2 regions of the Streptomyces sp. NPDC031225 genome follow, and region 1 is predicted to be linked to the other one. Evidence: riboswitches for the same ligand, from Rfam matches in the RefSeq annotation. Region 1 holds a riboswitch; the other holds the start of a gene.

Region 1 (3,396 bases):
CGTGGCGCCGACCTCCGGGAGCTGAACGAAGACGACATCGCCGAGCGCGTTGGCCGCGTGCTCCGTGATGCCGACCGTCGAGACGCCGTCCTCGGCGCCCGACAGCCACTCGTGCTCCTTGCTGTAACGCAGCTGCTGGGGGTTGCTCATGGCCTGAATTCTCCTGTACGCGGGGGAGTGCTGGTGGATGGGGGTCCTGCGGAAGGCGTGCGTGAGCAGCGACTATGTGCTCAGCATCACCTACGGCGACCATGTCCGGCCGCCTGTTTCCGGGCGCCTGCTCAAGCCTTTGCTTCCGGCGCCTGCTTGCGACGCCTGCTTCCGGCGCTTACTTCTGACGCTTGTAGAACGGCAGCGCCACGACCTCGTACGCCTCGTGGCTGCCCCGGATGTCCACACCGACACCGGCCGTGCCCGGCGTCGCGTGCGCGGCGTCGACGTACGCGATGGCGATCGGCCTGCCCAGCGTGGGGGAGGGGGCGCCGGAGGTGACCTCGCCGATCACCTGGCCGCCCGCGACGACGGCGTACCCGGCACGCGGCACCCGACGGCCCTCGGCGACCAGGCCGACGAGGACGCGCGGGGGGTTCTCGGCGGCACGCGAGGCGGCCTTCCCAAGGGCCTCGCGCCCGACGAAGTCCCCCTCCTTCTCGAACTTCACGACCCGGCCGAGCCCGGCGTCGAAGGGGGTCAGCTCCCGCGAGAGCTCGTGCCCGTACAGCGGCATGCCCGCTTCCAGGCGCAGGGTGTCCCGGCAGGACAGTCCGCAGGGGACCAGGCCCACACCCTCGCCGGCCTTGGTCAGCGCCTGCCACAGCTCGACCGCGTGCTCCGGCTTCACGAACAGCTCGAAGCCGTCCTCGCCGGTGTACCCGGTGCGCGCGATCAGCGCGGGGACCCCGGCGACCGTGCCCGGCAGACCGGCGTAGTACTTCAGCCCGTCGAGGTCGGCGTCGGTCAGGGACGCGAGGATGCCCGGCGACTCCGGTCCCTGGACGGCGATCAGCGCGTACGCGTCCCGGTCGTCGCGCACCTCGGCGTCGAAGCCGGCCGCGCGCTCGGTCAGCGCGTCCAGGACGACCTGGGCGTTGGAGGCGTTGGCGACCACCATGAACTCGGTCTCGGCGAGCCGGTAGACGATCAGGTCGTCCAGGATGCCGCCGTCGGCCTGGCAGATCATGGTGTAGCGGGCCCGGCCGACACCGACGGACCCGATGTTGCCGACGAGGGCGAAGTCCAGAAGGGCGGCCGCGGCCGGCCCGCTCACGGTGATCTCCCCCATGTGGGATAGGTCGAAGAGCCCGGCCTTCGTGCGCACCGCGTTGTGTTCGTCGCGCTCGGAGCCGTACCGCAGGGGCATGTCCCAGCCGGCGAAGTCGGTCATCGTCGCGCCGAGCGAGCGATGCAGGGCATCGAGGGCGGTGTGACGGGGTTCAGAACTGCTCATCGGACGGTCGTCTCCAGGGATCCCAGGACATGGGTGTGACGGGCGAGGTGATTCCTCCCCATCTGTCATCGGAACCTGAGAGGTTCGCCATGAGGAACATGGCTTGCACCGTGGGTGGAGCCGCCTTCGAGTGGCGGCCCGCTTTTCAGATGTGCCTCGCCCGCGCGGTAACGGGGGCCTGAGAGATTCAAGGGAGGGACTTGCTCCTTCGGCGCCCGGGTACACGTACCCAGGACTCTCCCGCGCGGATTCAAGCGGCCGGTATGCAGTTGGCGCGGACATCATTGCACGCATCGCGGGCGGGCGGCAGGGCCGCACCCGGCCCCTCCCTTTGTAACTGGCTTGTGGCGGTACGCGTACAGAATCACGGGAGATCATCCATTACCTTCTCTTTACGCTCGGTGGGGAGGGGAGACCCTGACCCCGGAGGAGGACGATGACGGTGAACAGGACCACCGCGTACGCGACGACCACGGGCCTGGCGCTGCCCAAGCAGCCCGCTGCCCCGGCCGTCGAGGCCCGCGGCACGCGCCCGGCGCCGGTCGTCCGTGACCTGCGCGACCGCCTGGGACACAGCCCGCACGCCCTGCTCTTCGGCCCCGGGGACCTCGTCGTCATCACCGGCCTGCCCGGCAGCGGCAAGTCCACCCTGATGAAGCGTGCGGTCAGCGGGACACGCATCGACTCCCAGGACACCCGCGACCGCTGGGACGACCGGCTCTCCTCCTTCCTGCCGTACGCCGTCTACCGCCCCCTGGTCCGGCTCGCGCACTACGCCGGGCTGCGCCGCGCCCTGCGCTCCGGCGAGGGAGTCGTCGTGCACGACTGCGGGACGCAGACCTGGGTGCGCGGCTGGCTGGCCCGCGAGGCCCGCCGCCGGGGCGGCGCCCTGCACCTGCTGCTCCTCGACGTCACGGCGGACGCCGCGCTGGAGGGTCAGCGCGAACGCGGCCGGGGTGTCTCGCGGTACGCCTTCCTGCGCCACCGGGGCGCGGCCGCCCGTCTGATCCGTGCCGTGGAGCGGGGCGACCTGCCGCCGGGCTGCGCGTCGGCAGTGCTGGTCGACCGGGCGGCGGCGGACGTCCTGCGGCGGATCGGCTTCAGCGGCTGAAGTAGGAGAGAACCTTTTCCGGGCCGGTCCGGCTTCCGCCGTACCCGCTAGCCTTTCAGCCGTATCAGTACTGGGTTCACAGCAGGCGGTCAGACAGATGGATTTCCCGGCGGATCTCCCCGCGGACTTCTCGGAGTTCCCGGCACAGACGGCACACCCCCATCCGCACGGCGGATGGCCGGGCAACGAACTGGAGGAGGTGCTCTCCGCCTCCCTCGGCATGCCCTCGGCAGGTGCCCGGATCATCGAGGTGCTCGGCCGCAGCTTCGTCTGGATCCCCCTGCCGAACGGCGGGGGCCCGCACAGCGGCCCCCTCGACCTGCCCACTCTGGAGATCGGGGGCCAGGCGTTCGTCCCGGTCTTCAGCTCCGAGGAGCAGTTCCGCCAGGTCGTCGGCAGTCATCTGTCGTGCACCATCGCCCCTGCGGTCGAGTTCGCCCGTGGCCTGCCCCCGCACGTGGGCATCGCCGTGAACCCCGACGGCGTGGTCGGCGTCCCGCTTCCCCCGGCCGCCGTCGCCGACCTCTGCCGGGTGGGTCGCACCCCCCTCGACGGCCCCAACACCGGCGGGCGGGTCAAGCTCTACGAGCCGGACTGGCAGGACGACCCGGTCGACTTCCTCGCCACCGCCTCGGCGGAGTTCGCGGCGACCGGCGTGGTCCTGACGGCCCGCCGCTGCCTGGCGGCCATCGAGACGGCCGACCCGGTGATGTTCGTCGGCGTCGAACTCTCCCAGTGGGAAGGCGACCTGCGTACCCTGCCGATGGACGCCCTCGGCAGGGCCCTGCACCTGACCCCGGTCCGGTGGCCGGTCAACCTGGTCCTGCTGGACGTGGCG
Region 2 (3,396 bases), on a different contig from region 1:
GGCCGCGTCCAGCACCTCGATGTCGGCCTCGACCCCGAACGCACCCCACACCGCGGCGAGTTGGGCCCGCAATGTGGTCTCATCGCAGGCGATGGAGACATGGTCGGCGTCGACGAGGTGGAGGTTGACGCCGTTCTGCCGTGCCGCGGAGACGACCTCGGCGGCCTTCGCGGGCACCCGCACGGTGAGCGTGTCGAAATAGGAACCGTGCACGACCTCGACCCCGCCGGCCGTGAGACCCGCGGCGAGGATGTTCGCGTACCGGTGCGTCCGGCGTGCGATCCCCCTGAGTCCCTCGGGCCCGTGGTAGACGGCGTACATCCCGGCCATCACCGCGAGCAGCACCTGGGCGGTGCAGATGTTGCTGGTCGCCTTCTCCCGGCGGATGTGCTGCTCACGCGTCTGCAGCGCGAGCCGGTAGGCCTTGTTCCCGTCGGCGTCCACGGACACGCCCACGAGCCGCCCGGGCAGGCTCCGCGCGAACTTCTCCCGCACGGCCATGTATCCGGCGTGCGGCCCGCCGAACCCCATCGGCACACCGAACCGCTGTGTGGTCCCGACCGCGATGTCCGCCCCGAGCTCACCCGGCGACCGCAGCAGGGTCAGCGCGAGCAGATCGGCGGCGACGGTCACGAGCGCGCCGAGCTCATGGGCCTGGTCGACGACCGCCTTGATGTCGCGTACGGCCCCGGAGGCGCCGGGGTACTGGAGGAGCACCCCGTTGATCTCCCGCTCGGCGAGCTCGGCCGGGATTCCGTCGCTGAGGTCGGCGACCACGACCTCGACTCCGGTCGGCTCCGCCCGGGTCCGGATCACGGCGATGGTCTGCGGCAGCGCGTCGGCGTCGACGAGGAAGATCCCCTTCTTGTTCTTCCCCATCCGGCGGGACAGTGCCAGGGCCTCGGCCGCGGCGGTCCCCTCGTCGAGCAGCGAGGCACCGGAGGTCGGCAGCCCGGTGAGGTCGGCGACCATGGTCTGGAAGTTGAGCAGGGCCTCGAGGCGCCCCTGCGAGATCTCCGGCTGATAGGGCGTGTAGGCCGTGTACCAGGCCGGGTTCTCCATGACGTTGCGCAGGATGACGGGCGGCGTGAAGGTCCCGTAGTACCCGAGCCCGATCATGGAGTCGAGCACCTGGTTCCGGTCGGCCAGCGACCGCAGTTCGGCCAGCACCTCGGCTTCGGTGCGCGCTCCGGGCAGCTCCAGGGCATCGGCGTTCTTGATCACATCCGGCACCGCGGCGGCGGTGAGTTCGTCCAGCGAGCCGTAGCCGACCTGGGCGAGCATCTTGGCCTGAGCCCCGTGGTCGGGGCCGATGTGACGCTGCTCGAAGGGGATTCCCTGCTCGAGCGTGGAGAGCGGAATGCGATGGGCGGTCATTGCGGAGGCCTCCTGGTCTGACGCGACCTTCGAGGGGTACACCCCGGCACGGGTACCCCGACGGCCTCCCCCTCTGTCATCTCAACCTGAGAGCTTCACCAGACCGCCCGAGAGCAGTCGGCTTTCACCGTCGGTGAGAGCGGAAGCCGTCGACACCCGCCCTGCTTTCCAGAGTGACCTCGCCCGTGCGGTACGTGAGCCTGAGAGATTCCGGGGAGGATTTGCTCCTTCGGCGCCTCCGATGATGTCTGGAGGACTCTCCCGCACGGTGTCGACAGCCGCCTGCAACACTACCAGCGAGGTCAACGCCCGAGCTTTCGAGTGGCCGCACACCCCGATGTGCTCTTTCGTAGTGCTTACGACCGCTTCGGATGAGGTGCGACCAAGTGGAGGGCCCGTGCAGACCGACATCGATCCGCGCAACCTGATCGGCCGCAAGGCGTTCGACCGCAACGGCACCAAGATCGGCAGTGTTGACGAGGTCTACCTGGACGACGCGACCGGCGTGCCCGAGTGGGCGGCCATACGCACCGGCCTCTTCTCCCGGGACGCCTTCGTCCCCCTTGGACCGAGCGAAGTGATCGAAGGCACACTCCACGTCCCCTTCGACCGCAGGCTCATCAAGGAAGCCCCCGACTTCGGCGTGGGCCGGCACCTCTCCCCCGAGCAGGAACTCCAGCTCTACCACCACTACGGCCTCGACACGGCCCCACCGCCGTCGTTCCCGGACCGGGACTTCGGCAAGCTGGCGGGCACGGAGGAAGCCGACGCCTGAGGCACCTTCCGGCCCGCTCACCCGCCGACCAACCCGTCACGGGTGATCCGGTGCGGACCCGCCGCCTCCACCAACGGCAACGGCTCGGCCGGCTCCAACGCAGGATCCTCGACCCGGAACGTCCGCACCCGCCCCGGCTCCGAATCCGGCGTCTCGAACCGCACGGTCACCCTCCCCAGCCCGCTCCCCTGCACCCACCCGTGCCCGTACTCGGCATGCCGCACATCGTGACCGGCGACCCACCTCCGCCCGACCGCCACCTCCCGCTCCTCCGCAGGCGTGTCATCAGCCGCCTCCTCGACGGTGTCCTCCCCGCGCTCCTCCATGGCCTGAGCGAACAGGTCCTCCTGCGTGAAGTCCGCCAGCCCGCTCACCCCCACCCCCAGCAGCCGCACACCCCCCGTGGAGTCCACGCCCTCCAGCAACCGCAGGGCGGCCTCCCGCACCACCGCGGGATCGTCCGTGGGCCCCCGCAGGGTCTCGGACCGCGTCAGCGTCGAGAAGTCGTACCGCCGCACCTTCAACACGATGGTGCGTCCCGACAGCCCGGCCGCCCGCAGTCGCCGCACACACCGGTCGGCCAGCCGCTGCACCTCCAGCCCCACCCGGACCCGGTCATGGATGTCCACGTCGTACGTGTCCTCCACCGACACCGACTTCGTCTCCCGCGCCGCCACCACGGCCCGCTCGTCCCGGGCCAGCGCCATCGCGTACAGCCCGTGCCCGTGCGCCTTCCCCAGCAGCCGTACGAGCTCGTCCTCCCCCGCCTCCACGATCTCGTCGACCGTATGGATACCGGCCCGCCGCAGGTGGTCACCCGTGGCCGGCCCCACCCCCGGCAGCGTCCGCACCGACATCGGCCCCAGCAGCGCCCGCTCGGTCCCCGGTTCGATCACCACCAGCCCGTCCGGCTTGGCCTGCTCGGAGGCGATCTTCGCGAGCATCTTGGACGCGGCGAGCCCCACGGACCCCGTCAGGCCGGTGCCGGCCCGTATGTCGGCCCGCAGCTTCGCACCGGCCAGCCGCGCCGACCGGTCGTCCCAGGCCGTGCCCCCGGCCTCCAGGTCCACGAACGCCTCGTCCAGGCTCAGCGGCTCCACCAGCGGCGACAGCTCCCGCAGCAGCCCCATCACCTGCTCGCTGATCGACCGGTAGAAGTCGAAGCGCGGCACGAGATACGCGGCGTTCGGCGCGAGCCGCCTGGCCTGGCCCATGGGCATCGCCGAGTTCACACCGAAGACCCG

What was found. Region 1 has a riboswitch for glycine ahead of gcvT (glycine cleavage system aminomethyltransferase GcvT). Riboswitches for the same ligand answer to the same signal wherever they lie in the genome.
Region 2: linked by a shared signal. The riboswitch ahead of gcvP (aminomethyl-transferring glycine dehydrogenase) and the one ahead of gcvT (glycine cleavage system aminomethyltransferase GcvT) in region 1 are both predicted to bind glycine.

Annotation. Positions count from the first base shown of each region.
Region 1 covers NZ_JBVIHJ010000010.1:216,292-219,687, reverse strand. The annotation lists gene gcvH (glycine cleavage system protein GcvH) at 1-150, opposite strand, end outside; gene gcvT (glycine cleavage system aminomethyltransferase GcvT) at 329-1,447, opposite strand; glycine riboswitch at 1,500-1,602, opposite strand; glycine riboswitch at 1,603-1,700, opposite strand; gene ACZ48Z_RS19370 (AAA family ATPase) at 1,884-2,558, shown strand; gene ACZ48Z_RS19365 (enhanced serine sensitivity protein SseB) at 2,656-3,396, shown strand, end outside.
Region 2 covers NZ_JBVIHJ010000017.1:9,018-12,413, reverse strand. The annotation lists gene gcvP (aminomethyl-transferring glycine dehydrogenase) at 1-1,377, opposite strand, end outside; glycine riboswitch at 1,441-1,555, opposite strand; glycine riboswitch at 1,556-1,651, opposite strand; gene ACZ48Z_RS27020 (PRC-barrel domain-containing protein) at 1,775-2,152, shown strand; gene ACZ48Z_RS27015 (DNA polymerase IV) at 2,170-3,396, opposite strand, start outside.